Linked DNA regions of Lentilactobacillus curieae. The protein of the gene in region 1 interacts with the protein of each later gene in a pairwise test. Links are inferred from orthologs where the notes say so. Each region holds a gene or a part of one and is shown in the gene's direction. Other genes may lie near its edges.

The links.
Region 2: the proteins of groL (region 1) and grpE interact in binary tests that used the Escherichia coli proteins (3 or more experiments, as listed by UniProt). The link is inferred for Lentilactobacillus curieae from one-to-one orthologs.

Annotation. Positions count from the first base shown.
Region 1 is NZ_CP018906.1:1,609,651-1,619,670, forward strand. Bases 6,078-8,913 are described here. They hold groL (chaperonin GroEL), read left to right. Parts: upstream 6,078-6,605; coding sequence 6,606-8,222; downstream 8,223-8,913. Other genes in these bases: groES (co-chaperone GroES), read left to right, coding at 6,269-6,553; PL11_RS07835 (APC family permease), read left to right, coding at 8,389-8,913. Outside these bases: rsmI (16S rRNA (cytidine(1402)-2'-O)-methyltransferase), read left to right, coding at 1-178; PL11_RS07795 (acyl-[acyl-carrier-protein] thioesterase), read left to right, coding at 190-945; tRNA (adenosine(37)-N6)-threonylcarbamoyltransferase complex dimerization subunit type 1 TsaB, read left to right, coding at 945-1,664; rimI (ribosomal protein S18-alanine N-acetyltransferase), read left to right, coding at 1,648-2,226; tRNA (adenosine(37)-N6)-threonylcarbamoyltransferase complex transferase subunit TsaD, read left to right, coding at 2,235-3,257; PL11_RS07815 (ABC-F family ATP-binding cassette domain-containing protein), read right to left, coding at 3,315-5,267; PL11_RS07820 (redox-sensing transcriptional repressor Rex), read left to right, coding at 5,441-6,073; more of PL11_RS07835, read left to right, coding at 8,914-10,020.
Region 2 is NZ_CP018906.1:1,964,652-1,969,468, reverse strand. Bases 1,848-4,817 are described here. They hold grpE (nucleotide exchange factor GrpE), read left to right. Parts: upstream 1,848-3,041; coding sequence 3,042-3,593; downstream 3,594-4,817. Other genes in these bases: dnaK (molecular chaperone DnaK), read left to right, coding at 3,632-4,817; hrcA (heat-inducible transcriptional repressor HrcA), read left to right, coding at 1,963-3,000. Outside these bases: tRNA pseudouridine(55) synthase TruB, read left to right, coding at 1-865; riboflavin biosynthesis protein RibF, read left to right, coding at 882-1,838. UniProt on the Escherichia coli protein: Participates actively in the response to hyperosmotic and heat shock by preventing the aggregation of stress-denatured proteins, in association with DnaK and GrpE. It is the nucleotide exchange factor for DnaK and may function as a thermosensor.

The DNA of each region.
Region 1 (10,020 bases):
CCCAGCAGTTGGAGCAATTGATGAAGAAGCTAATGCTTTATCTGGGCTTTCAGTTAAAGAGCAGGTCGACCATTATGTAGAATCAGGATTAAAAGTTAACGATGCAATTAAAAAGGTTGCTAAACTTCATGAAGTTAAAAAGCAGCTAATTTATCGAGAATATCATCAATTAGATTAGGAAGGCGAGTCATGACTGCAAAAACATTTTCAGAAACACACACAATTCCATATTACGAAGGAAATGTGACTAATCACATGACTTTAGCGATGTTATTGAATGTCGTGATTCTGGTCTCTGAACACCAAAACGAAACCTTAGGGGTCGACCATAAGCAATTAATTAATAATTATGGGACTGGTTGGATTGTGACGTCCTATTCAATCAAAATTAACCAAATGCCAGCTATTGATCAAACCATTAAGTTAACGACCAGAGGAACTTCATACAATAAGTACTTTGCTTTTCGTGAATTTTGGATTGAGGACGAAGCTGGTAATGAATTAGTCAAAATTGATAGTATTTGGGTATTAATGAACGAAGAAACCCGAAAAGTAACAACTATTGACAGTGAAATCATTGCCCCGTATGAGTCTGAAAATGTAAAGAAAGTTCCTAGATTACCTCGACCTGAGAAAATCGGTTCGGATTTAGATTTCAGCAAAAAGTACCAAGTTCGTTCGAATGATATTGATTTTAATGGCCATGTTAATAATGCCCATTATCTAGACTGGATGGTAGACGTATTGCCGATGGACTTCATTATTGGTCATACTCCAGTCCAAGTTGATATTCGGTTTGAAAATGAAGTTAAGTATGGTAGTTGGGTTGAAAGTGCAGCTACCCAAGAAACAAATGACGCTGGTATGATTAAAACGGTTCACTGCATTAAATCGGGAGAAGACACGTCAGCAATTGCCACAATAATCTGGAAGGAAGCTGAATAATGAATGTATTAGCGATTGACACCTCAAATAAGCCTTTATCAGTGGCAGTTCTTAATGATACTGAATTATTGGCAACTGAAACAATCACCACCCATCAAAAGCATGCAGAGTTCTTGTTGCCGGTTATTGAAGACTTGGTGAGCAAGGCAGGACTAACCCCAGCCGAGATTGATAGGATTGTGGTCGCAACTGGTCCTGGTTCGTATACCGGTGTTAGAATGGCAACTACGGTGGCAAAGACGCTAGCAATGACATTAAATATTGAATTGGTGTCTGTCTCTAGTTTGCTGACATTGGCGCTAACTGTTCAAAAAAGCCAAAGACTAATTATTCCCGTTTTTGATGCTAGAAATGATAATATGTATACAGGTTTATATAAATGGGATGAGGACCAGTTAAAGTCAGTTTTGCCAGATCGCCATACTAACATTCATGAGTGGCTTGAGCGCTTAAAAGAGATTAACGAACCAATGGCCGTAATTTCTAGTTCAGCCAATTTTGATGATAAATTCAGTGATCAATTAGACCGAGTTGAGATTATTGATCATTCAGAGGCGGTTCCTAATGCAGTCCTACTTGGACGGTATGGTTTAAATTTAGCGCCTGTTACTAACGTAGATGAATTAGTTCCAAGGTATCTACGGTTAACGAAGGCAGAAGCCGACTGGCGAGAAGATCATCCTAATGAGGACGAAAGTGATTATGTTGAAAAAAATTAAGGATTGGTATTCGGAACATTTTTTTGATAAAGAAAAATCGCTTAGACAACGTTTTTTAGACATTAAAAATCATGACGTTGACATCAACGGAACTGAATTTTTCTTGGCTAAAGCCATGATTCCGGATATTCCTGAAATATTGGGGATTGAAAGAGCGGTTTACGGAGGGCAAACTCCATGGGACGATCGGGCATTTAGAAGCGAATTGATGCGTAAAAATGACCGTTTGTATTTAGTATTGCGTAGAAATGATTGGCTAGTTGCTTTCATTGGTTGTTCATTAAACTTTAAGACAAAGGATTGTCATATTACCAACGTCGCGGTTGCACCAAATTTCCAAAACCACGGATTAGGTTATTTTTTGGTAAACACAATTATAAAAAAGGCTCGTCAAATGGAATTTGAAAAGGTGACATTGGAAGTTCGTATGAGTAATACCCGCGCACAAAGACTATACCGAAACATCGGTTTTGTAGACGATGGCATCAATAAGGGGTATTATTTTAACGATCGTGAAGATGCTTTAAATATGAAAATGGACATCACCAAGCTTGGAGAGTAAGAGGTATTATGGATAACAATTTAATTCTTTCGTTTGAAACTAGCTGTGATGAAACTTCAGTCGCAGTTATCAAAAATGGAAGCGAAATTCTTTCGAACATCGTTGCAACCCAAATCAAAAGTCACCAACGGTTTGGGGGCGTGGTTCCTGAGGTCGCTAGTCGGCATCATATTGAACAGATTACGGGTTGTGTTGAAGATGCTTTAGCTAGAGCGAGTGTAACTTACGATGATTTAGATGCAGTTGCAGTCACATATGGTCCTGGTTTAGTGGGAGCGCTGCTAATCGGAGTGACAGCTGCAAAAACGATTGCTTGGGCGCATGGTTTACCGCTAGTTCCTGTCAACCATATTGCTGGTCATATTTACGGTGCCCGGTTAGTAAAACCAATTGAATTTCCTGCCATGGCGCTTGTAGTTTCTGGAGGTCATACCGAACTAGTGTATATGCCAGAAGAAGGCAAGTTTGAAATCATTGGTGAAACTCGAGACGATGCAGCTGGTGAGGCTTACGATAAAATTGGTCGGGTGTTATCGATTAACTACCCTGCAGGAAAAGAAGTTGACGAGTTAGCTCATCAAGGTAAGGATACCTTTAATTTTCCGAGAGCAATGGATGATGACAGCAACTTTGACTTTAGTTTCAGTGGTCTAAAAAGTGCATTTATTAACACTGTTCATCATGCTGATCAGATTCACGAAAGTCTGAGTCGGGAAGACTTGGCTGCAAGTTTCCAACAAGCAGTTGTGGACGTTCTTGCTGATAAAACTAAGCGAGCTCTCCGGGAGTTCCCAGTAAACCAATTGATTTTGGCTGGGGGCGTTGCTGCAAACAGGGGACTTCGCGAAAGGTTGACTGACGAATTGACTGCATTTAAAGACACTGAGTTAGTTTTAGTGCCGCTCTCACTTTGCGGAGATAATGCTGCAATGATTGGTTCTGCAGGAGAAATGCTTTACCGTCAGGGTGTCCGTGCTGATGCAACCCTTAACGCAGACCCATCTCTTGAATTTGATTTAATGAATAAATAACTCAAAAAAGGTTCCCTAATCGTTATTGATTAGGGAACCTTTTTGTTTGTCTAATTATTAATTGAAACTTTCTAATTCGATACTCTTTTCTTCCCAGGTATCTTCTGTTTTGCTAATTTCAACTTCAATTTCACTTAATTTAGTCTGCAAGTCGGCTGACTTTTGGACATCGTTAAAGTTCTCGGGAAGGGTCATTTGCGTTTCAATCTCAGACTTTTGATTATTAAGGTCGTCGATTTGTTCTTCTAATGCGGCGACTTCTCTGGTTAATTTTCTGAGCTGCTTTTGTGCTTCTTTATTGTTTTGATAATTTTGCTTATCAGTGGTTGCGGGTTTGTCATGTAGATGGGGATTTTTTGCAAGTTCTTTTTGCTCTTCACGCTCTTTATATGCATCCTGTTCAGCTTTTTTATCTACATAATAATTATAATTTCCAAGATAAATTTTACTTCCATCTGCAGAAATTTCAATTGTAGAAGTAGCTAATTGGTTAATGAAATAACGGTCGTGAGAAACGAACAAGATGGTACCATCAAATGACTTTAACGCCTTTTCTAATACTTCTCGGCTGTCTATGTCCAAATGGTTAGTTGGTTCGTCTAAAATTAGGAAGTTATTATGTTGCATCGCTAACTTTGTTAACAATAGTCGAGCTTTTTCGCCACCTGATAAATCGGCAACTAGTTTATCAACATCATCGCCGGAGAAAAGAAAGCTCCCTAAGATACTTCGAATATCGCCTTCGTTAGTGGTGGGATGATCGTCCCAGAGTTCATTTAAGACTTTTTTACCACGGTGCAAATTCTGCTGTTCCTGGTCATAGTAACCCACATCGACGCCAGTTCCATAGTGAGAAGAACCCTTGATGAACGGAATCTTTCCCAGAATGCTTTTGAGTAACGTTGATTTTCCAACACCATTTGGACCAACAATGGCAATCGCTTGATTTCGTTTAACTTCAAAATTAACGGGTTCGCTTAAGATGTGGTCGTAGCCGATTGCCGCGTTAGTCACCTTGAGCACGTTTTCACCGCTTTTCTTACTTGGGGTAAACGCAAAGCGGGCTACTTTTGTGTAGTCGACGGGCTTCTCAATAACGTCCATTTTTTCTAGTTGTTTTCTTCTTGCTTGGGCTTGCTTGGTTGTCGAAGACCGGACGATGTTTTTGTCCACAAATTCTTGAAGTTTGGCAATTTTTGCCTGTTGTTTTTCGTACTCTTTCATTCTGGTAGCGGTCTGCATCTCTTTTTGTTTTACAAAATCGGTGTAATTTCCCTGATAATGTTTGAGAGTTTTGTGCGCCATTTCATAGACCTCATTAACAATCTGATCTAAGAAATAACGGTCATGTGAAATTATCAGTAACGAACCAGAATAGTTCTTTATGTAACCCTCAAGCCAAGTAATTGTGTCAACATCCAAGTGGTTAGTTGGTTCATCTAAGATCAATAAATCAGGCTTTTCAAGTAGGAGTTTAGCGAGGGCAAGTTGGGTTTTTTGACCACCAGATAATTCGTTGATTTTGTGATCATAGTCATCTTCGCCGAATCCGAATCCGTGAAGAACTCCCCGAATCTCAGCTTCGTACGAGTAACCATTATTTTGCTCAAAGTCTGCTCGAAGGTTGTCATACGTCTTGGAGAGCTCAGAAAAGTCGTCAGGGCTCATTGATGGGCCTTCCTCACTCATCTGTACTTCCAGGTTATGAATCTTTTGTTCTGTTTTCTTTAGGTCATCAAAAACCGATTCCATCTCATCGTAAATGTTTTTGTTCGAGTCAAGGCCGGTATCCTGGGCTAAATATCCCACCGTAAGGTTTTTCTTTTCTGAGATACTTCCTTCGTCTGCTGTCATCTCTCCCATAATTACTTTTACTAGGGTTGACTTACCAGCACCGTTTTGACCAACTAATGCGATTCGGCTTTTTTCCTGGATGTTTAAGTTGACTCCGGAAAAAATATTTTCGCCATTAAATCGCTTTGCGACGTCTTGGACCTGCAAAATAATCATGCGGCATCCACCTTTCTAAGTATTAACATTCTATCACACATCAGCATTCTGGAAAAAGCTATCAAATATTATTTGAAATTGTTTTCACAAGCACTCATCTTATGATAGAATAAACAGTGAAGAGAGATTCACAAACTTTTTAATAAGCAAATAAAATTGAGGAGGAATTACTCGTGACGGCTGAAAATATCCCAAAGGCAACAGCAAAACGATTGCCAATTTATTACCGTTATCTAAATATTCTCCATGACACTGGAAAAGAAAGAATTTCTTCAACGGAGCTTGCAGATGCCGTTCAAGTAGATTCCGCAACAATTCGTCGCGACTTTTCTTATTTTGGTGCGTTGGGGAAACGGGGCTATGGTTATGATGTTGATAATCTGCTCAACTTTTTCAAACAGATTTTAAACCAAGAACATTTAACTAACGTTGGCTTGGTCGGGGTTGGTAACTTGGGTCACGCTTTGTTAAACTTTAACTTCCACAAAGATGGGAATGTTAGAATTTCAGCAGCGTTTGACTCAAATGATAGTATCGTTAATACAATCCAAGATGGAGTTCCTGTCTATCCAGTTAGTGATTTGGCTAACCAATTAAAGGAACAACAAATCCAAGTGATTATTTTGACTGTTCCATCAGAAGTTGCTCAAGGAGTTGCTGATCAAGCAGTTGAAGGTGGGGTTAGGGGAATCCTTAACTTTACACCAATTCGAATTTCAGTTCCTGATAGAGTTCTGGTTCAAAATGTTGATTTGACAAACGAATTACAAACATTGATCTATTTTATTGAAAACTTTGGAAAGTAAGCATCATTAAGTCAGAGAGTTTCTCTCTGGCTTTTTTATTTTGGCTTTTTTGCATGTCGTCGGCGAATTTTTTGATTTTTAAACCGTTGAGGCTTGCATTTTAGGACTGATAATAATATTATTGATAACAGTGATTAGCACTTTTATCAAACGAGTGCTAATGTTGCTAAAAACATTCAGTATGGAGGGACTAACGTGTTAAAACCATTAGGAGATCGCGTTATTATTGAAACGCAAAAAGAAGAAGAAAAAACGGTTGGTGGCATTGTGTTAGCAGGTAACGCAAAGGAAAAACCACAAACTGGTAAAGTTATTGCCGTTGGATCTGGCCGTGTTTTGGACAATGGTAACACCGTTGCACCAGTAGTTAAGGCTGGCGATGAAGTTATGTTCGACAAATACGCAGGTACAGAAGTTGAAGACGGAGATAACTCCTATTTAGTTTTACATGAAAAGGATATTGTTGCTATCGTTGAATAGTGATTAGTTCCATTAATAATAATTAAAAATAATTTATGAGGTGGATTTAAGAATGGCAAAAGAAATTAAGTTCTCTGAAGACGCTAGAACTAAGATGCTTGCCGGTGTCGATAAATTAGCTGATACTGTAAAGACTACAATTGGTCCTAAGGGACGTAACGTTGTTTTGGAACAGACTGCTGGTAACCCAACCATCACAAACGATGGTGTAACAATTGCAAAGTCAATTGAACTACCAGATCATTTCGAAAACATGGGTGCTAAGCTAGTTTCTGAAGTTGCTTCTAAGACAAACGATGTTGCCGGTGATGGTACTACTACCGCAACTGTTTTGACTCAAGCAATCGTTAACGAAGGAATGAAGAACGTTACCGCTGGTGCAAACCCTGTTGGGATTCGTCGCGGGATTGAAAAGGCTACTAAAGCTGCCGTTGAAGCACTTCACAAAATGTCACATGAAGTTGCTACTAAGGACGATATCGCTCAAATCGCCTCAATTTCTTCAGCCAATGAAGAAGTTGGTAAATTAATTGCTGACGCAATGGAAAAGGTTGGTAACGATGGTGTTATCACGATTGAAGAATCTCGTGGAGTTGATACTAGTTTAGATGTTGTTGAAGGTATGCAATTTGATCGTGGTTACATGTCACAATACATGGTAACTGACAACGAAAAAATGGAAGCTAACCTTGATAGCCCATACATCTTAGTTACTGATAAGAAGATTACAAACATTCAAGATATCTTACCACTTCTTCAACAAATCGTTGAACAAGGTAAGTCATTGTTAATCATTGCTGATGATATTGGTGGTGAAGCTCTTCCAACTCTTGTTTTGAACAAGATGAGAGGAACATTCAATGTTGTAGCTGTTAAAGCTCCTGGATTTGGTGATCGTCGTAAAGACCAACTTCAAGATATTGCTATCTTGACTGGCGCTACAGTGATTACTGATGACCTTGGTTTGAACTTAAAGGATGCCACTATGGATCAATTAGGCCAAGCAGGTAAGGTTAATGTTACTAAAGATTCAACAACTATTGTTGAAGGCTCAGGTGCTAAAGACCAAATTAGTGCTCGTGTTGATGAAATCAAGAACCAAATCGAAAAGACTACTTCTGACTTTGACCGTGACAAGTTAAAGGAACGTCTTGCCAAGTTATCTGGTGGGGTTGCCGTTGTTCGTGTCGGTGCCGCAACTGAAACTGAATTAAAAGAACGTAAGTACAGAATCGAAGATGCTTTAAATGCAACTAGAGCCGCTGTTGAAGAAGGATTTGTTCCCGGTGGTGGTACTGCACTGATCAATGTTATGAAGAACATTGATGGCGTAACTGCAACTGGTGATGAAGCAACTGGGGTTAAGATTGTTCGTCGGGCTCTAGAAGAACCTGTTCGTCAAATTGCTGAAAACGCCGGAATTGAAGGTTCAGTAATCGTTGAAAAACTTAAGAATGAAAAGGATGGTGTTGGTTACAACGCCGCCGAAGATAAGTTTGAAGACATGATTGCTGCCGGAATCGTTGATCCAACCAAGGTTACCCGTTCAGCACTACAAAATGCTGCATCAGTTTCTGCATTGTTGTTAACCACTGAAGCTGTTGTTGCTGATGAACCAAAGGATGATGCTCCACAAGCACCAATGCCAAACCCTGGAATGGGAATGTAATTTAATTTGAATTTTAACGAAGCGTCCAGTTTACTGGGCGCTTTTTGTGTTATCGTAGTTAGTGATATTTGAAAATAATTAGGCTTGTTTTTGTAGGCGATATGGACTATTATTTGTTAGTTCGTAATTAACGCAATTATTCTTTATTTTAAAGGGGTTACTAATTATGTGGCGATATATAAAACGCCTTCTCATTGGGAAGCCGTTGAAGACTACTGATGAAGGTGGTCAATCGTTAACAAAATTCAAAGCACTCGCACTGTTGTCTTCTGACGCGCTATCGTCAGTCGCATATGGTACTGAGCAAATTACAACGATCTTGATCACCTTATCTGCTGCGGCTATGATGTATCAAATTTGGGTTGCAGCCCTTGTGTTGGTATTGTTGACAGCAATTACGTTGTCATACCAACAAATTATTCATGCTTATCCTTCTGGTGGTGGAGCATACGTTGTTGCTAGTACAAATTGGGGCCAATCTGCTGGGTTGGTAGCTGGTGGGTCTCTGCTGGTTGACTACATGTTGACCGTGGCCGTTTCTACAACGTCTGCAACCGAAGCGATTACATCGGCAATTCCTGGTTTATACAAGCACCAAGTTCTGATTTCTTGTTTGATAGTTATCGGAATAATGTTGCTTAACTTGCGGGGGATGCGTGAGTCTGCGTCATTCTTGACTCTACCGGTTTACCTATTCATTTTGATGATTTTGGGAATGGTCGGCTATGGAATTTACCAGATTGCAACTGGAAACATTCAGTACCACGCTGCTGCTAATGTTGGTTCGCCGGTTGCTGGGATGACACTGATTCTGTTCTTCAGAGCCTTCTCAAGTGGTTCATCATCACTGACAGGTGTTGAAGCAATTAGTAATGCGGTACCAAACTTTAAGAATCCCAAGAGCAAGAACGCTTCGCATACGCTTGCAATCATGGCAACGATTCTGGCGTTCTTCTTTGGTGGGATTACGTTCTTAAGTTTCTATATGGGAATTGCCCCAAATGGCCACGAAACAGTTTTATCACAAATCGGTGAAGGAATCTTTGGTCACGGGTTACTGTACTACTTGTTGCAATTATCAACAGCGATGATTTTGGCAGTTGCTGCCAACACTGGTTTCTCGGCCTTTCCAATCCTTGCCTATAACCTCGCTAAGGATAAGTTTTTACCCCATGCGTATTTGGATAAAGGTGATCGGTTAGGGTACTCAAACGGAATAATTTCGCTTGCTTTAGGTGCGATTGTTCTGATCCAAATCTTTAACGGTAAGACAAATTCATTGATTCCACTTTATGCTGTTGGTGTGTTTGTTCCGTTTACATTATCTCAATCAGGAATGATCATTCACTGGAAACGGAATCGTGGTAAGGCATGGCCATTTAAGATGACAATCAACTTTGTTGGTGCAGTTATTTCACTGGCGTTGGTTGTATTCTTGTTCTTACTAAGATTTGGTAATGTGTGGCCTTACCTAATCGTAATGCCATTAGTTCTAATGTTGTTTTACAAGATTAAGTCTCATTACATCAAGGTCGCTAAGCAACTTCGAGTTTCAGAAGATGACACTGAGTTAACCCCAGTTCATCATTTCGACGGATCAACCGTGATTGTTTTGGTTGGTGGGGTAACAAAGGTTACCGCTCGAGCAATTAGTTATGCGCAGTCAATCGGGGACTATGTTATTGCAATGCATGTCTCATTTGATTCTGATCCTGAAAAAGAGCACAAAATTTCAGAACAGTTTAGAAAAGAATTCCCAGACGTTAGATTCGTTGATATCCATTCGTCATATAGATCA
Region 2 (4,817 bases), 350 kb from region 1 along the record:
TAGCCATGATTGCGTTAGTCAGCTTAGAAAAATTCTGAACACAAAGAAAATCGGTCACACTGGAACATTAGATCCCAACGTGGATGGTGTTTTACCCATATGTGTTGGCCCGGCAACTAAAATTTCAGAATTGTTGATGCAATCAGGTAAGGCATATAAGGGCTCGATTACCTTTGGAGTTGCCTATGATACGGAAGATTTGGATGGAGAAGTTATTACGACCCAAGCTATCAATGAACCGTTTTCTGATGTTCAGATTGATGACGCATTAGGGAAGATGGTCGGTGATATTCAACAAATTCCGCCAATGTTTTCAGCGGTGAAGGTTAACGGTAAAAAATTATACGAATACGCCCGTGAGGGAATTGAAATCGAACGTCAGCCAAGGAACATTCACATTGATTACTTTAAGCAAACCTCGCCTGCTGTGTATGACCATGATAAACGACAACAGACAATTTTCTTTGAGGTTGGTTGTTCTAAGGGAACGTACGTTAGAACGCTGGCAGTAGACCTAGGTAAGCACTTGGGTGTCCCGGCAGTAATGTCGTCATTGACTAGAATTAAAAGTGCCGGATTCACTATTGATCAATGTGTAAAACTGTCTGAGGTTGAAGAAGCGATGAATGCAGGAAAAATTGATGATGTTTTGGTCTCTTTAGACCAGTCGCTGTCTAAATATGCGAGTTTTGATTTGTCAGATAAGTTGATGAATTTGGTAAGTAATGGTGTTTTCTTAAACACTAATGAACTACAATCTACTGAAAAAGTGGTTAAATTAAAGTATGAAGGTAAAGTCAAAGCACTTTATCAATTTGATGATACAAAGGGTCAGTACAGACCTTATAAAATGTTTTTAAACTAGTTGAGGGTGAAGAGAATTGGAAATCGTTAAACTACATTACCCATTGCAAGCTGAAATTAAGGGCGATGAAAAAATCGTCCTTGCAATGGGATTTTTTGATGGTGTCCACCTCGGGCATCAAGACGTGCTGAATAAAGCAAAGCAAAAAGCTCAGGAGCTGGGGGCGAAGTTTTGCGTACTCACATACAACCATCATCCGGCAGTCGTATATAAACAGATGACCGCTCATGAAAAGCGATATTTAACGCTATATGATGAAAAGATGCGCCTATTTGAGCAGATGGGTGTGGACAGGGTTTACTACACAAATTATACGTACGCATTTCAAAATCAATCAGAGCAAGAGTTTGTGAATAACTTTATTAAACGGTTCAACGCGGTGGCAGTAGTTGCTGGCTTTGATCACACTTACGGTGGTACGAAAGATGCAAACATGGAAAATTTGCCTAAATATAGCAATGGTGAATTCGAAGTGATCACTGCGGATCCAGTGACGCTTGATGGTGAGAAGGTGAGCTCTACGCGGATCCGCAAAGCTCTTGATGATTGCGATGTTGAGCTAGCAGGAAAGCTTTTAGGTAGACCTTACAGAACGTCAGGGGTGACTGTTCATGGACGAGAAGTTGGCCGTTTGTTAGGTTACCCAACTGCGAACATTGAGCATCCAGAACTTCAATGGCTTCCAAGTATTGGAATATACGTCGTTAGGGTTAGTTTCGGGGATGAGAGTCACATCGCCATGGCGTCGGTAGGCCATAACGTTACCTTTTCAGATTCCTTGCCAATGACCGTTGAGATAAATATTCTTGATTTTGATAAAAATATCTATGGTGAAACACTAACAATTGATTGGCTGTCATATATTCGTGGAGAAGTTAAGTTTGACACTCCACAGCAACTTACCAGTCAACTGTACGACGATGAAGTTTTTACGCGTAATTACGTACAAAAGCATCCAGAGGTTATTGATTAGCACTCTGGGTGCTTATTTGCTAAAAAATCGCCGTAAAGCCTTGACTAATAGTAATGGGTTTGATAGATTATATATGTGCCTTAGCACTCGTAGATAATGAGTGCTAAAAAGAGGTGATTTCAAATTGTTAACTGATAGACAGAAGGAAATTCTGCAAATAATTATTCGTGATTACACTAAGAACGGAATGCCTGTTGGATCCAAGGTGCTCTCAAACGAGTTTCCAACTAGTGTTAGTTCAGCTACCATTCGAAATGAAATGGCGGCCTTAGAGGCCAAGGGACTAATAACTAAGACCCACTTTTCATCTGGAAGAATTCCATCGATGGAGGGGTACAGGTATTACGTGGATAATTTGGTGCAACCCGATCCGCTAGATGATAGCGCTGAGGACTTGATTAAAAGCTCGTTTAATGGCGATTTCAGTCGAATTGACGAGATTATTCAAGAGTCCGCTAAGGTGCTGTCCGACCTAACCAGCTATATGGCAGTTACTTTTAACCCTGAACAGGATAAAGCAATCAAGTTATCCGGATTTAGGTTAGTTAAGCTTGACGATCGACAAGTCATGGCCATCATTGTTATCGATAATGGTCACGTTGTCGATAAGGTGTTCCATCTTCGTGAAGTGTCACCAGAACAGCTTCAAACAATCGTTAATATTATTAACGAAGAGCTGGTTGGCAAGCCTCTGAATGAGATTACTGAAAAACTCCAGTTTGAGATTCCAGCATTGATTGCAAAATATGTTCAAACTCCTGAAGGATTTTTGAACGTATTTGATGAGATGGTCAATGAAGTTGGCAAGGACAGAGTCCATATTGGCGGTCGTTTGAATTTGTTAAGGTTTGCTGAGCGTCAAGATATTGATTATTTGAAACCATTGTATAACCTTCTGGACACTGGGGATGGCGTTGCCCAACTAGTTGATCCAGATTCTAACGACGTCGAAGTGCGGATTGGTAATGAGTTGCGAAATGATTTGTTGAGAAATTATAGTTTAATTACTGGAACATACGACTTGAAGGAGTATGGTCACGGAGTGATTGCCGTAATTGGCCCAACTAGAATGCCATATTCAAAGGTAATCGGAATCGTTGGTGCACTCAGAGAAGAAATGACCAGAAAAATTCTTGGGTATTACGATCAAAATGGTAGTTAACCAGAGGAGGCGATTTTTTGTCAGAGGAAAAAAGAGATTCTATGGATGAGGCATCAGAAGATAAGCAATCTGTAGATGACAGCCAACAAACAAGCAACGATAAAGAGTCCGCTGAGGATGTTAAGCCTCAAGATTCTGAAGCAGACAAACAAAACGAGCTGCAAGCTAAGTTGGATGACATGGAGAATAAGTATTTGCGTGCTGAAGCTGAAATTAAAAACATTCAGAATCACGCAAGAAAAGACCAAGCTGACTTGATTAAGTATGATGGTCAACAGTTAGCACATGACATCCTACCAGTAGTGGATAACCTGCAAAGAGCACTAAGTGTTGAGGTTACCGACGAAAGTGGAAAGCAATTAAAGCAAGGAGTTCAGATGGTCTCTGAACACTTGCAAAAAGCTTTGTCGGATAACGGGGTCGAATTAATTTCCGCTGAGGGATCACAGTTTGATCCTAAGTATCACCAAGCAATCCAAACGGTTGCTGCCGATGATGATCACAAGGCTGATACAGTCGTTCAGGTTCTTCAAGATGGTTACAAATTGAAGGATAGAGTGTTACGACCAGCAATGGTCGTTGTTGCAAAATAAACAATCAAATAAATTTGAAAAAGAGGATACGATAAAACATGGCAAGTAATAAAATTATTGGTATTGATTTAGGAACTACTAACTCAGCCGTTGCCGTACTTGAAGGTAGCGAGCCAAAGATTATTCCCAATCCAGAAGGTTCAAGAACTACACCTTCCGTAGTTGCGTTTAAAGATGGCCAACCTCAAGTTGGTGAAGTTGCCAAGCGTCAAGAAATCACTAACCCTAACACGGTGGTATCAATTAAGAGTCACATGGGTGAAGAAAATTATACTGTTGATATTGAAGGTAAAAAGTACACACCTCAACAAATTTCAGCAATGATTCTTCAATACATCAAAGGATTTGCTGAAGACTACCTTGGCGATACCGTTGAAAAGGCCGTAATCACAGTTCCTGCTTACTTCAACGATGCTCAACGTCAAGCAACTAAAGATGCTGGTAAGATTGCCGGCCTTGAAGTTGAACGAATCATCAACGAACCAACTGCTGCTTCATTAGCTTACGGTCTTGACAAACAAGACAAAGATGAAAAGGTATTGGTTTATGACCTTGGTGGTGGTACTTTTGATGTTTCCGTCCTTGAATTAGGTGACGGTGTGTTCCAAGTACTTTCAACTAATGGTGATACTCATCTTGGTGGTGACGACTTTGACAAGCGCATCATGGATTGGTTAGTTGATGACTTTAAGGCAGCTAACGGCGTTGATTTATCTAAAGACAAGATGGCACTTCAACGTTTAAAGGATGCTGCTGAAAAAGCCAAGAAGGATTTGTCAGGAGTTTCTGAATCAGAAATTAGCTTGCCATTTATTTCTGCTGGCGAGAGTGGACCACTTCACTTACAAACTACATTGACTCGTGCTAAGTTCAATGAATTAACCGCAGATCTTGTTTCAAAGACTAAAGTACCATTTGACAATGCTTTGAAGGATGCTGGCCTTTCAGTTGGTGATATCGACCAAGTTATTTTAAATGGTGGTTCAACTCGAATTCCCGCAGTTCAAGAAGCTGTTAAGAGCTGGACTGGTAAAGATTCAAACCATTCGATCAACCCTGATGAGGCCGTTGCCCTTGGGGCTGCTGTCCAAGGTGGTGTTATCACTGGTGACGTTAAGGACGTTGTTTTGCTTGATGTTACTCCACTTTCACTTGGGATCGAAACAATGGGTGGCGTGTTCACTAAGTTGATCGATAGAAACACAACCATTCCAACTAGCAAGT